DNA from 3 places in the Kribbella sp. NPDC048915 genome. Region 3 is predicted to be linked to each of the others. Evidence: riboswitches for the same ligand, from Rfam matches in the RefSeq annotation. Region 3 holds a riboswitch; each other region holds the start of a gene.
What was found. A riboswitch is a leader RNA that binds a small molecule or an ion and turns the genes downstream of it on or off. The one in region 3 is predicted to bind thiamine pyrophosphate.
Positions count from the first base shown of each region.

Region 1: it holds a riboswitch for thiamine pyrophosphate, as region 3 does, so the genes downstream of both, thiS (sulfur carrier protein ThiS) here and AB0B82_RS14120 (cytosine permease) in region 3, are expected to answer to the same signal.
Region 2: it holds a riboswitch for thiamine pyrophosphate, as region 3 does, so the genes downstream of both, thiC (phosphomethylpyrimidine synthase ThiC) here and AB0B82_RS14120 (cytosine permease) in region 3, are expected to answer to the same signal.

Region 1 covers NZ_JBEZFT010000018.1:24,615-31,471, forward strand. Annotated here, with positions in the region: gene AB0B82_RS12530 (G5 domain-containing protein) at 244-783, shown strand; gene AB0B82_RS12535 (YceI family protein) at 790-1,284, opposite strand; gene AB0B82_RS12540 (pyridoxamine 5'-phosphate oxidase family protein) at 1,346-1,681, opposite strand; gene AB0B82_RS12545 (DUF5937 family protein) at 1,823-2,764, shown strand; TPP riboswitch at 2,781-2,889, shown strand; gene thiS (sulfur carrier protein ThiS) at 2,880-3,083, shown strand; gene AB0B82_RS12555 (thiazole synthase) at 3,086-3,859, shown strand; gene AB0B82_RS12560 (DUF6807 family protein) at 4,668-6,530, opposite strand; gene AB0B82_RS12565 (RidA family protein) at 6,612-6,857, shown strand, end outside.
Region 2 covers NZ_JBEZFT010000031.1:52,021-58,877, reverse strand. Annotated here, with positions in the region: gene AB0B82_RS18130 (DUF47 family protein) at 1-146, shown strand, start outside; gene AB0B82_RS18125 (inorganic phosphate transporter) at 149-1,147, shown strand; gene AB0B82_RS18120 (hypothetical protein) at 1,151-1,675, opposite strand; gene AB0B82_RS18115 (lysophospholipid acyltransferase family protein) at 1,791-2,555, opposite strand; TPP riboswitch at 2,595-2,732, shown strand; gene thiC (phosphomethylpyrimidine synthase ThiC) at 2,723-4,345, shown strand; gene AB0B82_RS18105 (transposase) at 4,486-5,085, shown strand; gene AB0B82_RS18100 (hypothetical protein) at 5,082-5,636, shown strand; gene AB0B82_RS18095 (RDD family protein) at 5,640-6,230, opposite strand; gene AB0B82_RS18090 (RDD family protein) at 6,337-6,857, opposite strand, start outside.
Region 3 covers NZ_JBEZFT010000021.1:54,133-60,989, reverse strand. Annotated here, with positions in the region: gene AB0B82_RS14135 (DUF3152 domain-containing protein) at 1-827, shown strand, start outside; gene AB0B82_RS14130 (hypothetical protein) at 856-1,680, shown strand; gene AB0B82_RS14125 (alpha/beta hydrolase) at 1,677-2,336, shown strand; TPP riboswitch at 2,352-2,469, shown strand; gene AB0B82_RS14120 (cytosine permease) at 2,464-3,807, shown strand; gene AB0B82_RS14115 (class I SAM-dependent methyltransferase) at 4,023-4,706, shown strand; gene AB0B82_RS14110 (methylated-DNA--[protein]-cysteine S-methyltransferase) at 4,809-5,375, opposite strand; gene AB0B82_RS14105 (sigma-70 family RNA polymerase sigma factor) at 5,368-5,859, opposite strand; gene AB0B82_RS14100 (putative leader peptide) at 6,004-6,075, shown strand; gene AB0B82_RS14095 (flavin reductase family protein) at 6,259-6,801, shown strand; gene AB0B82_RS14090 (ABC transporter substrate-binding protein) at 6,794-6,857, shown strand, end outside.

The sequences.
Region 1 (6,857 bases), on a different contig from region 3:
GGTTTGGTGGCGGGATGCTCAGTTGGGGGTTGCTTGACTACCGGGAGTGGTGGTACAGATCAGAATTCGTCCGGAGGGGCCGGGCGCTGACGATCCTGCCGCGGGGGGAACCGACGGCGGGGTGGGGGGTATTTCGTGGTGTTTCGTGCTGCGTGTGGGGCTGTGGTCCTGGCGGTGCTGGTGGTCGGGTGTGGGGCGGAGTCGGGGGGAGGTGAGCCGGCTCGGGTTGCGCAGGTTTCGCCGGTGGTGAGTACGCCGCCGCCCAGCGCACCGGCAGCGACAACGTCGACGCCGGCTGCCGAGGTCCAGACGCCGACCAAGACGGCGACCGAGCAACCGACCAACCCGGCGACCCAGAAGCCGGTGACGACGACCAAGGAGGTCGTGGAGTACAAGGTGATCGCGTTTAAGAAGAAGACGGTCACCGACGATTCGTTGCCCAAGGGCGAGAAGAAGATCCGTACGAAGGGCGTCAACGGGACGCGGCGGCTCGTGTACCGCGTCACGTACGTCGACGGCGTACAGACTGACAAGGAGCTGGTGCGGCAGGAGGTGGCGAAGGAGCCGCGGTCGCAGGTGACGGCGGTGGGGACGAAGGTGGATGAGCCGGAGCAGTCCGGTCGGTGTGATCCGAACTACTCCGGCTGCGTGCCGATCGCCACAGACGTCGACTGCTCGGGCGGGAGTGGGAACGGGCCGGAGTACGTGAGCGGTCCGATCAGGGTCATCGGTCGCGACATCTACCGGCTCGACTCCGACAACGACGGGATCGCCTGCGAGTAAGCGGGGTCAGGCGCGGGTTGCCGTCAGCGACAGGTCCAGCTCGACGGCGGGGCGTACCAGCGCGGTGGTCAGAGCGTTCCAGTTGGCGCGCCAGGTGTGGCGGTTGATCGCGCGGGACGCCTGAAGGTGGAGAGTGTCGCCGGCGTCCGTTACGGAGACGGGGACGGTCAGCGGGTGCGTCGTACCGCGAATCGTGAGGTCGCCGGCGACCTCGAACCGGTCGGCGCCCGTTGGGGTGACGCCGGTCGCCACGAACGACATCTCGGGGTACGACGCGACGCCGAAGAACTCCTGACGGAGCTGGGCGTCGCGTCGTGCGTCGCCGGTCTCGACGCTGTCCATCCGCACCTTCAACCACCCGGTCGACGCCGCCGGGTTCGTCCTGTCCACCTGGAACGCGCCCTCGGCCACGGCGAACAGACCGCGCACCTTCGGGCCGACACGGTGCGCGGCCACGAAACCGATCCGTGTCCGCGCACTGTCGAGTACGTACTGAGTCATACCGGATACGACGGAGCAGTACGGCGAAGTGTCAGGTACGACGAGGCAGTACGGCGAACTGTCAGCCGATCACGCCCGTGGTGATGCGTCGCGAGGTGATGTCGAACACGGCGTCCTCGGGTGGGGCAGCGAGGTACCCGGCGCGGGCTTCCTCGGGGAGGTACTTGTCCACGACAGCGTGCAGAACCTCGTCGGGCAGGGGACGCAACTCCGCCTCACCCTGCACGTTGACGTACCTGGCGGTGGCGCCTTCGACGGTCTGGATCGAGACGGACAGCCGGCCGGAGCCCTCCTGATGCAGGCGCGCCTTCTTCGAGCGGGAGGACGTCATCACCTGGAACCGTCGTTCGCCGGACAGATACCGGAACCAGACGGGCGTCACATGGGGCGCGCCCACCCGGGCTCGTCGACGGCCAGCACGGCCACCAACGGCTGAGCCAGGAACGACACCATCTCGTCTGAGGTCATCGTGCGGAATCCCATGGCACCCGACGATTTCAGATGCCACCGACAAGTTCCGGATTTAGGATGCGGCTACATGCTTACCTATCGGCTGACGGCGCAGGACTTGGCGGACGTTCGGTTCGCGGTGTCGCCGGTGGCCGAGATGGTGTTGTCGTTCCGGGCGCTGCGGGATCCAGGGCGGTTTCCGTTGCAACTCGGCTGGGTCCGCGCGGTGCAGACAGACCTCAAGGATCTCGACTGGGACGTACTGCGCTGGCTCGTCAACGACACTATGGGCAGCCCGGACTTCCTCACGCCGCGCCCGTCCTCGCCGCTCACCCAACTGTCGGACGAGCTCGATCTGATCGCAGCCGTCGACGAGGACACGTACGTACGCCAGATGACCGCGGTCAACGGCAAGCCTCCGACGATGACCATCGACCAGGTCGTCGAGGCCATGCGCCAGTACTGGGACGCCGTCATGGCGCCGTACTGGAGCCGCATGCGCACCCTCCTGTCCGCGGACATCAGCTACCGCGGGCACATACTCACCCAGCACGGCACCGGTGCGATGCTCAACGGGCTCGGTCCGGCGATCACGTACGAAGACGGTCTGCTCAAGGTTGACCGCGTGGCCGAGCAGAGTCGCGTCGAGGACGTCGCCGGGCGCGGGCTGGTGTTGCAGCCGACGCTGTTCGGGCCGCATGCGGTGATCCCGTTCGACCCTGGTGCGGAGCCGTTGCTCGGCTATCCCCCGCGCGGGCAGGCGAATCTGTGGTCGGTCGCCGAGCCGCCAACACGCAAGGACCTGGCGCAGTTGATCGGTACGCCGCGAGCGCACATCCTCGAACTGCTCACGCATCCGCGCACCACGACCGACCTGGCCGGTGAACTCAACGTCACCCCGTCCGCCGTCAGCCAGCAGCTCCAGCTGCTCCGGCGGACCGGGTTGGTCGAGCCGCAGCGCACCGGCAAGCAGGTCCTGTACCGCCCGACCGAGCTCGCGGCCCTCCTCACCGGCACCGCTGTCGATTGAGCTGTCAGCTATAGTCGATGGTGTCCGCGGGAGCTCAGGGAGTGGGCTGAGAGGGTGACCGATCGTCACCGACCGCCGAACCTGAATCGGGTAATTCCGGCGTAGGGAGGAAGCGATGGAATCCGTCTGGGTGAACGGTACGGCGACCGACGGGACAGTTGGCCGATCCGTGGCCGAGCTGATCGCGGAGTACTCCGACCGCAGCACGGGGATCGCGGTCGCGGTGAACCAGAACGTGCTGACCAAGGCCGAATGGGCGCAGACCACGCTCAAACCGGGTGACCGGGTCGAGATCGTCAGCGCGACGCAGGGAGGCTGACGATGGACGACCCACTGGAGCTCGGCGGGCGGACGTACACCTCCCGGCTGATCATGGGAACCGGCGGCTCGGCGAACCTCGAGGTGATGGAGGAGGCATTGATTGCCTCCGGCACCCAACTCACCACGGTCGCGATGCGCCGGCTCGGGACCGGTCACGAGGGTTCGGTTCTCGACGTACTGAAGAAGCACTCGATCGACGTGCTGCCGAACACGGCCGGCTGTCATACCGCGGCCGAGGCGGTGCTGACCGCGAAACTGGCACGTGAAGCGCTTCAAACCGACCTGATCAAGGTCGAAGTGGTCGCCGACGACCATCTGCTGCTCCCCGATCCGGTCGAGTTGCTCGACGCCGTGGACGCGCTGGTGGCCGACGGGTTCACCGTGCTGCCGTACACGAACGACGACCCGATCCTGGCCCGCCGGCTGGAGCAGGCAGGGTGTGCGGCGGTGATGCCGTTGGCCGCACCCATCGGTTCGGCGCTCGGCATCCGGAACCCGCACAACATCGCGCTGATCGCCGAAGCGGCGAACGTTCCGGTGATCGTCGACGCCGGCATCGGTACGGCGAGCGACGCCGCGCTGGCGATGGAGCTCGGCTGCGACGCGGTGATGCTCGCGACCCCGGTGACCCGCGCGGAGAAGCCCGCGCTGATGGCCGCCGCGATGCGCGACGCCGTCAGCGCCGGAAGGAACGCCCGCCTCGCCGGCCGCGTGCCGAGGCGCTGGCAGTCCGCCCTCGCCTCGTCACCCACAACCGGCTTGCCGACGTTCTGACGCCGATACCCGGTCCGCTACGGGTCAACCGGCTCCAGTGATTGATGTGTGGGTTGCGTGTCTGCTACGCGACGGGACAACCCCGCGTGTTGGGGGGTTCTTCGTCGGTATACGAGCAGAGAACCCCGGCGGGGTTGTCCGTTCGTATGAGGTTGGCCGCGTCGGCCGGCGTACGGGATGAAGTCGGGGGCTTGAACAGGTTGTGGTGGGTGTGGACAGGTTGTTGCCTGTCCAAGGTCCCGGGATGGGGCGCACGGTGCCGGGATGGGGCGCACGGTCCCGGGTGGGTGTGCACGGCCCCGGGCGGGTATGCAGGGTCCCCGGTGAGTGTGCACTGCCCCGGGCGGATATGCAGGTCCCGGGTGGGTGTGCAGGGCCCGGGAGGGTGTGCAGGGCCCCCGGGAGGGTGTGCACGGTCCCAGCGCGGGGTGCACGGTTCCGAATGGGTGTTCGCGGTCCCGATCGGAGGTCAAGGGCTCGGCTGCGGGAAGTAGCGCTCGTGCAGCGCCGTCGTACAGCGCCGTCGTACATCGCCGTCGTACAGCGTGGGCGCTGACTCGGTCACTCAGGGTAGGCCGGGTTCACACCAAACCTGCACCGCCTGCACTGCGCACCGGCGGAAATGCTCCTAGGAGAGTTTTCCGCACGACAGTGGAGGATTCTGCCCCGCCAGGCGCCGAAAACCCTCCTTAGATCAGTCAGCAGACCCCGTTGACCGCTACAACCGGCCTGCCGACGTTCTAACGCCTCCACCCGACCGCCGGCGCTTACGCCTACGACCGGCCGCGCCTACGCCGCCGGACATCCGCTACAACCGGCCCGCCAGGGTTTTGGCTTCGGTCTCGTCCAGGGTTCGGTCGAGGAGAAGTGCGGTGAGTGACAGCGGTAGTTCCTCGTCGGGCCGGAGCGCCAGCGGCTGGTCCCACGCGAGCGCGGGGCACGCGCCGATGTACTCCTCCGACCGCAGAAACCACGGCCGGATCTGATCGGGCTGCAGCAACAGCAGGCTGACGTCGTCCTGCACGAAGGCAAGCCATGGGCTGCGGGACCCGAAGGCTGCCGACAGACCACTGCCGGAAGCGCTCAGGATTGTCGTCGGCGCGGACGGCAGTCGCCAGAAGATCCCGCCGTACGCCGCGCCCTCGCGGCCGCAGGTGGCCGGGCTGTCGATCTGGATCGGGCCGTACCGCGCGGTGAGCGTGCTCTGCCAGTCCAGACGCCAGCCGCCGAACGCCAGATCGCCGACGAGGCGGCGCTTCTCGATCAGGTGGGGCCGGCCCTGGGCGTCGTACCAGGTGATGTCGTCGACGAGTTCGCGGTCCTTGACCGTCACCCCGCGGCTGCGTTGCTGGCCGTGGTTCCGCAGCAGCATCGGGCCTTGATCGCGGACGTACGTCCGGCCGCCCCAGTACGACGTCCCGTTGACGAGCGCGACCGACAGTGAGAGCCCGTAGTGATGCCGATGGTCGCCCGGGTTGACCTCGGTCAACGGATGGCCGCCGAGCGTCCGGACGGGATGCAGGTACGGCCGCGGGGCGTGCACCTGCGGCATCCGCTGCCCAAATTCGTACCGTGCGAGCAGTCCGGCCGAGCTCCCGAGCGCGAAGATGTCGCCCTGTTGCTGCCACGCGATCCCGGCGGCCGGTGCCTCCGCGGCCAGTCGCTGCTCCCGCGGCACCGGGCCGGTACTCGCCCGCACTGCCAGCCGCAGCTCTGGTACGTCGTCCGCCGCGTCGGCCGATCCCGCGATCGCCGCATGCAATCGCTGCCACGCCAACTCGCCCAGATCCCGTTGCGGCGCGCGCACAGTGGTCAGCGACGGTACGGCGAAACGCGCCAGGCCGATGTCGTCCATCCCGGTCACCGACAGATCTGCCGGTACGGCGACCCCGACCTCGTTGAGCCGCGCCAGCAACCCGAACGCGACCAGATCGTTGAACGCGACCACCGCGGTGACCTGCGCGTCGAGCACCCGTTCCACGGCGGCGTACCCGTCCTCGATCGACCGCCCGCACTCGAGCCGGACCAGGTCGAGCCCGGGAATCTCCCGCTCCGCGACGTCGAGCGCCCGGATCCGCAACGTGTTGGACGCGCTCGCCGCCGGACCGGACAGGAACGCGAGCCGCCGGTGCCCGAGGCCGACCAGGTGGTCGACGACGATCCGGACCGCGCGGCCGTAGTCGACGACCACCGACGACACCTCCGGCGGGCCCTGGCGGTTGACCAGGATGACGGGTTGGACCTGCGGGAGCAGCTCGCGCAGCCGCTCCTCGTCCATCCGCGGTGAGACCATGACGAGCGCGTCGCAGCGCCGTCGGGCCTCGATCGCGATCGCCGCCTCGGCCTCGGGGTCCTCGTCGGTCTCGGCCACCAGCACCTTGTAGCCGGCCGCCGCGGACGCGTTCGTGATCCCGCGCAGGATCTGCTGGAACAGCGGGTTGCCGAGGTCCGGCACGACCAGCGCGACCATGTTCGTGCGGCCCAGCGACAGGCTGCGGGCCAGGTCGCTCGGCCGATAGTCGAGCCGCTCGGCCGCCGCGCGCACCCGGGCGACGATCTCGGGTGCGACACTGAGCCGGCCGTTCATCACCCGGGACACGGTCGCGCGCGACACCTGCGCCGCCCGCGCGACGTCGGCGATCGTGATCGTGTCCTTCGGTCTGCGTCCCACCCCCGTATCCTCTCGCGATGGAAACCGGTTTCTCAACCCTCTGGCCGCGCATGATGGGAGCACACAGCGGACGGAGGAAGTGTGAGCAACTTGGAGTATCCGCAGGTCGCGGGCGTTGCACCGGGCAACGGCTACAGCCACGTGGTGACCGGAACCGGCCAATGGGTCGCGATCTCCGGACAGGTCGCACTGGACGAGAACGGGCAATTCGTCGGCCTCGGCGACCCCGGAGCGCAGGCCGAGCAGGTGTTCGCGAACCTGGAGCGCTGCCTGGCGACCGCCGGCGCGACGTTCGCGGACGTCGTGAAGCTGACGTACTTCGTCACC
Region 2 (6,857 bases), on a different contig from region 3:
GGCTGATCGCCAAGCTGTTCAGCGGTGAGTTCGAAGCCCTGACGGTGATGAAGCTGAAGACCGTGGTCGACCTGCTGGAGGCCGCGATCGACGCCTTCGAGCACGTCGCCAACACGGTCGAGCAGATCGCGGTCAAGGAGAGCTGAGCGTGGAGCTCGCGCTCGTCGTCGCGGTCGTCGTCATCGCGCTGATCTTCGACTACACCAACGGCTTCCACGACGCCGCCAACGCGATCGCGACCTCGGTGTCGACGCGGGCGCTGACGCCGCGGATCGCGCTGCTGATGGCGGCGGTGATGAACTTCCTCGGCGCCTTCCTCGGTACCGAGGTGGCCGACACCGTCGGCAAGGGCATCATCAGCGCGCCCACCGGGCAGCACGGCCTGGTGATCGTGCTGGCCGCGCTGGTCGGCGCCATCACCTGGAACCTGATCACCTGGTACTTCGGCCTGCCCAGCTCGTCGTCGCACGCGCTGATCGGCGGCCTGGTCGGCGCGGGCCTCGCGTCGGCCAGCACGGTGCTCTGGTCGGGGATCCTCGACAAGGTCGTCATCCCGATGGTGCTGTCGCCCGCGATCGGGTTCCTCGGCGCGTTCCTGCTGATGACCGCGATCCTGTGGATCTTCCGCAACAGCAACCCCGGCCGGACCACCCGCGGCTTCCGGCTGGCGCAGTCGCTGTCGGCGGCCGCGATGGCGCTCGGGCACGGTCTGCAGGACGCCCAGAAGACGATGGGCGTGATCTTCCTGGCGCTGCTCACCACCGGCCACGTGAGCCCGGACGACGGCATCCCGATCTGGGTCAAGCTGAGCGCCGCGACGGCGATCTCGCTCGGGACGTACTCCGGCGGCTGGCGGATCATGCGTACCCTCGGCCGGCGGATCATCCACCTGGACCCGGCCCGCGGGTTCGCGTCCGAGGCGATTGCCGCCGGTGTGCTGTACGTGATGGCCATCGGGCTGCACGCGCCCGTCTCGACCACCCACACGATCACGTCCGCGGTGATGGGCTCCGGCGCCACCAAGCGGCTGTCCGCGGTCCGCTGGGGGGTCGCCAAGGGCATCGTGATGGCGTGGGTGCTGACCATCCCCGCCGCCGGTGTGGTCGCGGCCGGGGTCTACGGCCTCGCCCACCTCGTCCTCGAGTAGGCCTCAGCGGTTCCAGCGGCGGACGGCCTTCGCCACATCCTTGGAGCGGATCGAGCCCAGGTTGTACTCCCAGGCAGCCAGCAGACGGTCACCGAGGACCTCCGCGTCCAGGTACGAGCGCGGCCGCACCGCGACCGCCCAGGTGGCGGCGGCCGCGTGGCCTTGTTGGTGCAGCAGGTGGTCGACGGTCGCCTCGATCCGTTCCACCCGGCCGTCGTCGAGGCCGTCCGTGGCCCATTCCTGCAGGATGCGCGGGTCGTCGGCCGTCATCCGGGCCAGATAGGTCAGCGGTCCGCGCCAGAAACCCTTCCGACCGATGCTGTCCAGCGTCTCGAGCGGGAACCACCCGTTCTGGTTCCGGCGCCCGTTGACCGCGGACTCGATTTCGCGGGCCCGGTCCTCCGGCAGCCCCCGGGTCGCCCAGTCGACGAAGAACGCGCCGGCATCCGGGATGTGCTCGGCCACGTGCGGGGCCGGTGTCAGCGCCCCCGGGTCGAACAGATGCAGCTCTTCCGGTGTATCGAACAAAACCTTCCCTGCCCGTTCGTGTCCACGGGCCGCCGGAGCGGACCCGTTGCACAGGGACCCCCCAGGTTCCTGCTTCGTCAACGAGTGCCTTAGTACCGTCCCCGCACCCTCAGGGTCAAGCCGTTCCGCCCGTCGACTTCCGCCGTTCGGCGCGCTGGACCATTTCCTCGCGGTCCAGTCGCTCGGCCGCGGCCGGGGTCGGCGCGCTGCCGCCGTACGCCGCCGGCAGCCACCACGCGCCGGCCGGTTGCTCCGGGTACCCGCGGATCGCCTCGTCGAGCATCCCGGCCATCGTGGACCGCAGTCGCGCCGTTGCCTCGGCCGGGTCGTCGTCGCGGGTCACCGTCAGCGGCGCGCCGATGCTGATCGAGATCGGCCGGTGCCGGGTGAAATCGCGCGGGTGGTCCTTGGTGAACATCCGCTGCGTGCCCCACAGGATCATCGGCAGCACCGGTACGCCGGCCTCCGCCGCCATCCGGACCGTGCCGGTCTTGAACTCCTTGAGCTCGAACGGCCGGCTGATCGTCGCCTCCGGGAACACGCCGACCAGTTCCCCGTCGGCCAGGTACCGGATCGCCTGCTGGTACGACGCGGCGCCGGCCTCCCGATCCACCGGGATGTGATGCATGCCGCGCATCAGCGGCCCGGAGACGCGGTTGCGGAACAGCACCTCCTTGGCCATGAACCGGGTCAACCGCTTCGCGGGCAGGGCGCCGTACCCGGCCAGGATGAAGTCCACGTAGCTGATGTGGTTGATCGCGATCAGCGCACCGCCGGTGCGCGGGACATGCTCGGTCCCGGTGCGGCGGATCTTGAGGTCCAGCACCGTGAAGGCGGTCTTCGCGAAGGCGATGACCGGCGGATAGACGAGGTCGCGCATCCCTAGACGTTACAGGTTCGTCTAGGGTGTCGGGTGACAACTGGAGATCGCGGGAGCTCGCGCCGAAGTGGGCTGAGAGGGCGGCTGGCCCAGTGCATCGACACTGGTTCGCCGGCGCCGCCGACCGCCGAACCTGTCCGGGTAATTCCGGCGTAGGGAGCAGCAACATGACGAATGTCAGTACGATCCGTCCGGCCGTCACCACGGGCCCGATCTCGGGCTCGGAGAAGATCTATCGCGGTGAGCTGCGGGTACCGGCACGCCGCGTGCAGCTGACCAACGGCGAGCACTTCGACCTCTACGACACGTCGGGTCCGTACACCGACGCGGCCGCGGAGATCGACGTCCAGGCCGGTCTGCCCGCGCTGCGGCGCGAGTGGATCGCCGGGCGGGAGCCGCGGACCCAGCTCGGGTACGCCCGGGCCGGCGTGATCACCGAGGAAATGAGGTACGTCGCCGAGCGGGAGGGACTCGATCCGGAGTTCGTCCGGGCCGAGGTGGCGCGCGGCCGGGCCGTGATCCCGGCGAACCGCAACCACCCGGAGAGCGAGCCGATGATCATCGGCAAGAAGTTCCTGGTGAAGGTGAACGCGAACATCGGCAACTCCGCCGTCACCAGCTCGATCGAGGAAGAGGTCGAGAAGCTCGTCTGGGCGACCCGCTGGGGCGCCGACACGGTGATGGACCTGTCCACCGGGAAGAACATCCACGAGACGCGGGAGTGGATCCTGCGGAACTCGCCGGTGCCGATCGGGACGGTACCGCTGTACCAGGCGCTGGAGAAGGTGAAGGGCGATCCGGCCGCGCTGTCGTGGGAGGTGTACCGCGACACCGTGATCGAGCAGTGCGAGCAGGGCGTGGACTACATGACCGTGCACGCGGGCGTCCTGCTGCGGTACGTACCGCTGACCGCGCGACGGGTCACCGGGATCGTCTCGCGCGGTGGGTCGATCATGGCCGCGTGGTGCCTGGCGCACCACCAGGAGTCCTTCCTGTACACGCATTTCGCCGAGCTGTGCGAGATCCTCCGCGAGTACGACGTGACGTTCTCACTGGGCGACGGCCTGCGGCCCGGATCCATTGCCGACGCCAACGACGAGGCGCAGTTCGCCGAGCTGCGGACCCTGGGCGAACTGACCAAGGTCGCCTGGGAACACGACGTCCAGGTGATGATCGAGGGTCCCGGCCACGTACCGATGCACAAGATCGCGGAGAACGTCCGGCTCGAGGAGGAGCTGTGCGGCGAGGCGCCGTTCTACACCTTGGGGCCGTTGGCAACCGATGTGGCACCGGCGTACGACCACATCACGTCCGCGATCGGCGCGGCCCAGATCGGCTGGCTGGGTACGGCGATGCTGTGCTACGTCACGCCGAAGGAACATCTCGGCCTGCCGGACCGCGACGACGTGAAGACGGGCGTGATCACGTACAAGATCGCCGCCCACGCCGCGGATCTGGCGAAGGGCCACCCGGGCGCGCAGGCCTGGGACGACGCGTTGTCGAAGGCACGGTTCGAGTTCCGCTGGGAGGACCAGTTCAACCTCTCGCTGGATCCGGACACGGCCCGGTCCTTCCATGACCAGACGCTGCCGGCCGAGCCCGCCAAGACCGCGCACTTCTGCTCGATGTGCGGGCCGAAGTTCTGCTCGATGCGGATCACCGCCGACATCCGCGCGTACGCCGAGGAGCGCGGCCTGACCTCCGCCGAGGCGATCGAAGCCGGCTTCACGGAGATGTCGGAGACCTTCAAGTCCGCCGACCAGAAGCTGTACCTGCCGATCACGGACTGAGTCCGTGTCCCGTCCGGCCCGGCGGAGCACTCCTCCGGGCCGGATACGGGGAGTGATCGGCTGAACCGCTTCAGGTTGTGGCCTTCACTGAGTGTGAATAAGACTGTAGCCTTAAGGCGTCCGGAAGGAGGTACAGGGCGATGGTCTTCGTTCTCACGGTAGATCAGCGGGGCAGCCGAAGCACGAGCGATCTCGTACCCGAGCTACTGAATTCCCTGAACCGCCGGCCGCGGCGGCCCGGGCTGCTGCGCAAGTTCGAGCGGACCGCCGGCGACGAGGTCCAGGGCGTGCTCTCCGAGCCGCGGCCGGTCGTCGACGTGATCGTCGAACTGCTGCGGTCCGACAGCTGGTACATCGGGCTCGGCGTCGGTACGGTCACCGAGCCGTTGCCGCGCAGCACCCGCGCCGGGAGCGGCGAGGCGTTCGTCTTCGCGCGGGAGGCGGTCACTCGGGCGAAGTTCAGCCCGCACCATCTGAACGTGATCGGTGCGGACAAGCGCAGCGCGGAGCAGGCCGAGACCGTGCTGTGGCTGATGGCGTCCGTACTGCGCCGCCGCAGCGAGCGCGGCTGGGCCGTGGCCGACCTGCTGGCCGAGGGACTGACGAGACGGGAGATCGGCGTGAAACTGGGGATCAGCCAGTCTGCGGTGACACAACGCGCGCAGGCCGCGGGAGTCACCGAAGAGCAGCGCGGACGGGTTCTGGCCGCGGAACTGCTCGCCGGGGGAGTTGCTGCGTGACGGCACTCGTCCTGTCACTGGCCGCCGTCGCACTGGTCCTCGCCGTGCTGGCCTGGATCCCGAAATCGGGCTCCACCCTCCAGATCGTCATCAGCGCCGCCATGCTGGCCTGTCTGGGCACCGTCGGCGTCCTGCTGCTCGTAGGAGACGGCGTGGCCGACTGGGCCGAGCGCTGGTGGAACGTGCTGCTCCTGGTGGCCGGAGCGCTGGCCGTGTCGGGTGGCGGGCCGCTGACGACCTCTGTGATGGCCCTGGCCGACAAGGGCAGCACACGCGCCCAGTCGACGCAGAAGGCCGGTGAGGTACTGCGTGGTGGCGCGCTGATCGGCGCCCTGGAGCGGATGGCGATCTACGCGGCCCTGGTGTCGGGCTGGCCGGAGGGGATCGCTGTGGTGCTGGCGATCAAGGGGCTGGCCAGGTATCCGGAACTCCGTAGTCCTGATCAGCCCGCCTCGGTCACTCCGCAGGCCGTCGCGGAGCGCTTCATCATCGGGACGTTCACCAGCGTGCTGTGGGCCGTGACATGTGCCGGCCTGCTGAAATCACGCTGACCATCACGCAGCAGCGCCGACGTCCTTCACGACGTACGTGTTGATCACCTTGTCGTGCCAGGTCTGGTGCTGCTCGTCCCACAGCGGCCACAGCACGTTCAGAAAGCAGGCGTTGTTGAATACGCCGGCGACGAAATCACGCAGGAACGCGCGTCCGGCGCCGATCGGCTGTGCGGTCTGCATGTCGACCAGGCGGATCTTGAGCACCGACTTGCCCACACTCTGCCCGGTGCGGCCCTGGCGGAACACGCGGTTCCACAGGCCCAGCGCGAGCGTGATCAGAAAACCGAGGACGAAGGCGAGGATCGCCCACGGCTCCGGTTCGTCGTCGGGGTACGTGTTGCCGGACCGCGAGAGGGCGTTCGCGATGAACACGGCGTACCCGATCATCGCCGGGATGCCGCTCACCAACGCGTCGACGAGCGAGGCGCCGACCCGCGCACCCCAGCTCGCCAGCGGCGCGAGTTGCCCGCCGTAGCCATAGCCGTAGCCGGGCGGCGGTGTGTAGATCGGCTGCCCGTACTGCGGCCCGTACTGCGGCCCGTGCTGCGGCCCGTACTGCGGCCCGTGGGGCCCGGAGGGAGGGGTAGTCACGAGGGATCCTTCCTGATTGCCTGGCCCGAGTATCGCGAACCTCGGGAACGCACCGAGCGCCGCGGCCGGATGCGGCCACGGCGCTCGGAGAACGACCAGGCCGCCGTCAGACCTTGACGACGTAGGTGTTGTTGATCTTGTCCGCGAAGGTCTGCTTCTTCGCGTCCCACAGCGGCCACAGGAAGCCGATGTAGCACGAGAGGAAGTCCAGGATGTGCGTGAGGTCGCGCACGATCGTCTTCCCGACGCCCAGCGGTTGGCCGGTGTCGGCGCCGACGAGCTTGATGTTGACGATCTTCTTGCCCCAGGTCTGGCCGGTCTTGGCCTGCTGGATCCACCGGTTGTAGACGAACAGGCCGATACTGACCAGCGACAGGATCAGCCCGATGATCAGCAGCGGGACGTTCTCGTCGTTCTGCGTCAGGGCGTTGCCGAGGCTGGCCGGGATGCCGCAGATGACACCGTCGATGAAGTAGCCCCCGACCCGGAGCGGCCAGGACGCCAGTTCGCCGCCCTGCGCGCCGTTCTGGCCGTACTGTTGCGGGTATCCCGGCTGCTGGCCGTACTGGCCTGGCTGCGGGTACCCCGGCTGCTGGCCGTACGCGCCAGGCTGCCCGTACCCCGGCT
Region 3 (6,857 bases):
GGCGTCGGCGCGGTGGCAGGCATTCCCGGCGCAAGTCGTACAAGGGGCAGTGGCTCGTAGTCACCGCGCTGGCGGTGCTGGGGACTGTCGTGGTCGCGCACCCGGACGTCGCGCACCGGAACAGCCTGGCGGCGCAGGCGGTCGCAGGCGTCAGTGAGGCGGTCGCGGAGGTGCCGACAGCACCGGCGGCGCCGAAGGTGATGCCGACGCCGATCGCGACGCCGACGCAGAAGTTCACCACCCCGTTGCGCCCGGCGCCGAGCCTGACGCGCAAGCCGAAGGGGGCGAAGCCGAACGTGCTGGTGTCGACCGGCAAGCTCGCCGTGGTGCCCGGCGTGAACAAGGCGACCGGTGAGCGCGACAAGCTGACGTACCGGGTGGAGATCGAGCAGGGCATCTCGGTGAACGGTGCCGCGGTGGCGGCGAAGATCCACCAGACGCTGACCGATGCGCGCGGCTGGCAGGCGCTGCACCCGGTGAGTTTCGAGCGCACCGACCGGCCGGACGCCGACCTGCGGATCATCCTCGCGACGCCGACGCTGACCGACAAGCTCTGCCTGCCGCTCGACACGGGCGGCGAGGTGTCGTGCCGCGTCGAGGATCGGGTGGTGCTCAACGCGAAGCGCTGGCTGTACGCGATCCCGGCGTACAACGGCGACGTCGAGCTGTACCGCAGCTACCTGGTGAACCACGAGGTCGGCCACGCGCTCGGCCACGGGCACTCCAGTTGTACGACCGCGAAGACCCCCGCGCCGGTGATGATGCAGCAGACGAAGGGGCTGGCCGGCTGCCTGCCGAACGCCTGGCCGACGATCAAGGCGACCTGAGAAACTGGGTACGACGGGAGGAGCAGCGATGTCGTCACAGGACTTCCCGACGTACGGCCGCGGCAACGAGCCCGAGCAGCAGACCCCCACCGAAGAAGAACACCACTACGCGCCGCCCACGCCCTACGGCGGCGGGACGTACGCGCGCCCGCCCGTGCGCACCGAGCAGACGCACTACGCGCCTCCTCAGCCGTACAGCAGTCATCCCGGGTACGGCGGCCCGCCCCCGGCGCCGGGGAACTCGGCGTACCAGCAGCCGCCCGCGTACCGCCCTGGCACCCCGTACGGCGCACCGTCGAACCCGCAGCCGCACCAGCTCCCGACGTACGGCCGTGACGTCCCGCCGCGTGATCCGCGCGCCGCACGCGTTGTCGGCCTGGCCACGTTCGTAGCAGCGATCTACGGCCTGCTGGTCGTTTCCGTGCAGCGAGTGGCGCTGCGGGAGATCTCGCAGGCACCCGGCTCGCCGCTGAACCACCCGCTCCGTACTGATGTGCTGGACGCCATCGGGCAGCTCCTGCTCCTGGTGGTCGGCACGGCGGCGCTGGTGATGTGGATCCGCGACGTACTCGCCCGGCTGAAGGCAAACCGGCGCCCCGACCCCGCAGAGCTCACCGGACTGCTCCTGGTAGCGGTGGCGGCGGTGCTGATCGTCGTCTGGCTGTTCATGGTGTTGTCCACAGGTCTCGGCGGCAACGACGGTGCGGTCCATCGACTGCCCACGGCGTACGGCTGGGGCGGCGCCGGTCTGCTGATCCTCGCGGCCGGTCTGTTCCTCGGGTACCGCGAGCTGAAGCCCGACGTACCCAATCCGGTCGTTCGGGACGCTCCGGCCAAGGCTCCGTGGGAGTGAGCGTTCCGATCGTGCTCGTGCCCGGCCTGGGCCTCGGACCGGAGTCGTACGCGCGGACCGTCGAGCACCTCACCACGCCGTACCACGTGGTGACTCTGCCCGGGTACGGCGAACCCGCCGGCGCACGTGAGGACCTGCACCCGCGGGCGCTCGCGGTCGCACTGGCGGAGAAGATCCGCGGGCGGTCTGTGCTGGTCGGCCACTCGGCGAGCTGCCAGATCGTCGTCGAGACAGCGGTCCGGTACCCGGAGTTGGCGCACGCGCTGGTCCTGGCCGCACCGACCGGTGACGCGCGGATGTCGAGCTGGGTCGACCGCGCGGTGCGGCTCGTCGGCTCAGCGATTCCCGACGTACCGAAGCTGGTCCGGATCAGCCCGCAGTACGCCCGGACCACGCTGCCGTCGATCGCCCGCGCCGGTGAGGCGTCCCGTGTGCACGACCTCGCCGCCAGCATGCCGTACGTGCGGGCGCCGGTGGTGCTGGTCCGCGGCAAGCACGACCTGCTGTGTACGGCGGAGTGGCTGGAGCGGCTCTCCGCACTGTGCCGCGGCGAGGCCCGCACACTCGACACCGGCGCGCACATGCCCGTCGTCACGAACGGTCCGGAGCTCGCCGCGCTGATAGAACGAGCCGCCGCGCTGCCGGAAGATATCTGACGCGTTAAACTCTCTGTGTCAACCAGCGGGAGCTCGCACCGAGATGCGCGGGCTGAGAGGGCGACAGCAGGGTCGCCGACCGCCTGAACCTGACCGGGTAATGCCGGCGTAGGGAGTGGGGTCACTCATGACCGATACAGCTGTTCGTCCTGCCAGTAGCACCGAGGCGCCGCTGGTCCTCACCACGGACACCCCGCGCACGCTGGGGTTCTTCGACCAGTTCACGCTGTGGGGCAACTTCGGCATCTCACTGTTCGGCCCGGTCACCGGTGCGCTCGTCGCGGCGTACACCGGTTCGCTGTGGCAGGGACTACTCGCGGTGCTCGTCGGCTGCGGCATCGGGGCGCTGGTGCTCGGTGGTGCAGCGGTCTTCGGTTCGCAGACCGGTGCGCCCGCCATGGCTTGCCTGCGCGGGCTGTTCGGGCGCCGCGGTTCCATGGCGCCGACTGTCCTCAACATCGCGCAGAACGTCGGCTGGGCCACGATGGAGATCATCGTGATCTCGCAGGCCGCTGTCGCGGTGACGAGCGAGCGCTGGCGCTGGCTGTTCGTCGTACTCGCCGGAGCGATCGCGACCGCCATGGCGGTACGTCCGCTCGGCAGCGTGAAGGTACTGCGCAAGTTCATGGTGTGGCTGGTGCTGATCGCGTCGGTATACCTCTTCGTGCAGGTGCTCAGCAAACCGGCACAGCCGCTGCCGCAGGACGGCGTGTTCGGCTTCTGGCCCGCCGTCGACCTCGCTGCCGCCGGCGTGGTGTCGTTCGCACCCCTGGCCGCGGACTACACGCGACACTCGCGCACCAACAAGGCTGCGTTCGCCGGGTCCGCGTTGGGGTACGGCCTGGCTGCCATCGGGTACTTCTCGCTCGGCGTGGTCGCGGTAGCAACCCTGGGGACCGACAGTGAAGGCGTCATCACCGCACTGGTCACGCTGCCCGCCGGTGCGATCGCCCTGTTCGTCCTGCTCGTGGACGAGGTCGACGAGGCCTATGCGAACGTCTACTCGACCACGATGGCCGCCCACAACCTGATCGGCCACATCGACCGACGCTGGATCTCCGTGGCGATCGGTATCGTTGCCACCGGCATCGCGCTGTCGATCAACCTCGGGAACTACACCCAGTTCCTGTACCTGATCGGATCCGTCTTCGTACCGCTGTTCGCGGTGGCGATCGCCGACTTCTTCGTGGTGAGCAAGATGCAGTGGGACGTGTCCAGTACGGCGAAGTTCCGCTGGCAACCCGCTGTCGCGTGGCTGATCGGGTTCGTCGCGTACCAGCTGGTGAACCCGGGCACCGTGGCCGGCTGGTCCACGTTCTGGACCAAGCTCCAGCAAATCCTGTTCGCCAGCCACCCCGTCCCCACCTGGCTGGGCGCCACCTACACCTGCATCATCATCTCCATGCTGGCCGCCGTACTCCTGGGCCGAGTCGGCCGCCGTACCGCCGTGGACAACCAAGTCGGAAGGTGACGAGCGGGCGTCGGGGGGTTGGCGCTGCCCGCCAGGTGTCTGGGGGGTACTTGCCTTGTGGTGAGTTTGAACAGGTTATTTGCTGTTCGAGGTCCCCATTTGGTGTTCAGACCCCCGATGCGTGGTCACGGTCTCGAACGAGCGGCACCGCGACCCGTTCTCAGCACGTGACAGCCGCTGGACAACTGACCCGGAGTAACCGGAATACTTGCGCCATGCTGAATTCCGCACTGCGTAGCCGGGCCGAGTATGCCGAGCTCGGTGCCGACGGACTTGCCGCGCGTACTACGCCGGAGCGGGACGCCCTGATCGTGAAGGCGGTCGAGGAGCTGCTGGAGGGGCGCGAATCCGTGCTCGACCTGTGCTGCGGGTACGGACGGATCGCGGTGCCGTTGCGGCGGGCGGGCAAGGTGGTGCGGGCGCTGGACATCTCGCCGAACCTGATCGAGGCAGGGCGGGCGAAGGCGGCCGAGGAGGAGTTGGCGATCGACTGGGCGATCGGGTCGATGACCGATCTGCCGTACAAGTGGGACTCGTTCGACGCGGTGATCTGCCTGTGGACGGCGTTCCACGAGTTGTTCGCGGAGGACGAGCAGATCTCGACGATCTGCGAGATCTCGCGGGTGCTGAAGCCGGGCGGGATCGCGATCATCGAGGGGCCGGTGTGGGGGCCGGCGACGGCGGCCGAGATCGCGAACGGGATGCGCCAGGGGCCGGAGCACCGGATCGTCACGACCGAGCACGACGACGACCGCAGCAGCGTGCACTTCATCCACGACGAGATCAGCTACGGGCGGCTGTGTGCGGCGGCCGGAATCGACGACTATATGGTCTACAAACGCGACTGGGGCGGGCGCCGGCGGCTGATCCTGGAGATCCACCAACCGGCAACTTCCTGACCCGTCAAGTAGAAGTCAAGAAGGAGCAGATCCCCACTCCACATTGGGGATCTGCTCCTTTCCATTCCGAGTGTAAATCCATTCCGCACTATTCTGGAAAACTCAGCTTTTTGCTTCGAGATTCAGCAAGAATCGCTTCGCGTCGAGCCCGCCGGCGTACCCGGTGAGCGCGCCGTTCGCGCCGATCACCCGGTGGCACGGCAGCACGACGCAGACCGGGTTCGACCCTAGTGCGGTCCCGACCGCGCGGGCCGCCTTCGGTTTGGCGATGTCGTGGGCGACAGCGCCGTACGTCGTGGTCGCGCCGTACTGCGTCCGCACCGGCAAATCGTTGAGCACGAGTCGCTGGAACGGTGTCGCGAGCGTGAGGTCGACGTCGAGGTCGAACGTACGGCGACGCCCGGCCAGGTACTCGTCGAGTTGCCGTCGTACGTCGTCCAGCGGGCGAGCCTGCCGCAGAACCCGCGGGGAAACCGCCCGCGCGAGCCGGGCGGTCATCGTCTCCTCGTCGTCGAACGAACTCGCGACCACGCGCCCGCCGGCAACCGCGAGCAGCATCGTGCCGATCGGCGTGTCGTGCAAGACATAGGCGACATCGGCATCCGGTAGGACAGGCGGTTTCAGGTCTGGGGTGTCGAGCCGGGCCAGCCGGCCTTCGAGGTCAGTCATCGTGTGCTCCGAGTTTGGTGCGCAGGGTCGCCAGCGCGTCGCTGACGAGCCGGCGCGACGCGGCGGGCGTGGTGTCCAGGGCGGCGGCCACGCCGTGGTGGTCCAGGTCGCCGACGTACTTGAGCGTGATCGCGAAGCGTTGCCGCTCCGGGAGTTCGTTGACCGCCCGCCACAGGTCGGGGTCCGGCCAGGTGGCGGCGTCGGGTCCGTCGACCGCGATCGGCGGCGCCTCGTCCAGCGGGCTCTGCGGTTTCCGGGCCCGGTGGACGTCGGTCGCGCAGCGGGCGGTGATGGTGAGCAGCCAGCTGCGCAGGTTCTTCGCCGACGTCAGCGTGGGGTACGCCGCGTACGCCTTCTCCCAGGCGCGCTGCGCGACGTCGTCGCCGTCCTGCCCGGCCATCGCGCGCGCCAGCCGGGCGACGTCTCGCCAGTGCGCGTCGATCAACGCCTGGAACGGCGGCAATCCGACCTTCTCCCGAGCCATCACGCCAGTAGAACGCACGAGTGACCGTGGATGTGAGGGCAACCCGGCGGCGTGTCGTCCCACCGGTCGGATGGTTTCGGACCGCCGTCCCGGATGGCGAGATTGTCTAGTTAGTCAGTCGACTTTAATGAGAAAGTAGCTGACATGACGACGACACACCTCACCCGCCGTCGCGTCATCGATCTGCTGCGGACGGCGAGCGCCACCTGTCGGTGACGCGTCCTCAAGCGCCCAGTCGCCACCGCCCGCGTGTCAGCACGCGGCCCTGAGACAGGCCCCCGCCGCTCGAGCCTCAGCCCTGTGCACCGCTGCGCACGGTCCGGCCGAGCACGCCTGAGCGCATCGGGGACGCCTCGTCTCACGTCACCTGTGGTCCCTGCCCCGTTCCGAGGGAGAGACATGTCTGTACCTGCCGTACATCGTCCTGCCCTGTCCGTGGTCCCCGACCGAGCCGAAGAGCGGGTCGTGGACGCCGAGGTTTACAAGTCCGTGTTCCGTCGCCACGCCGCCGGCGTCGTGGTGATCACCGCAGACGCCGGCCACGGCCCCGTCGGATTCACCGCCACCTCACTGGTGTCGATCAGCCTGCTGCCGCCGCTCGTCTCGTTCGCGATCGCCACCAGCGCGTCCAGCTGGCCGACCGTGAGTACGGCGGGCAGCGTCGTGATCAACTTCCTCGCCGACGACCAGCACGCGATCGCCGGCCGGTTCGCCACCAGCGGGATCGACCGGTTCGCCGAACCGACCCGCTGGTCGCGGCTGGCGACCGGCGAACCCGTGCTGGACGACTCGCCGAGTTTCCTGCGGGCGCAGATCGCGCACCGCTTCGCCGTCGGCGACCACTACCTGGTCGTCGCCCGCCTGGCCACCCACACCGAACGCCGTGAGCACGACCCGCTGCTCTACCACGACGGCCGCTACGCGAAAGCCCACCATGTTTAGAAGAACACGTCTCCTTTCCGCCCTCGCCCTGCTCGCCGTCGTCGCGGGCTGCGGCA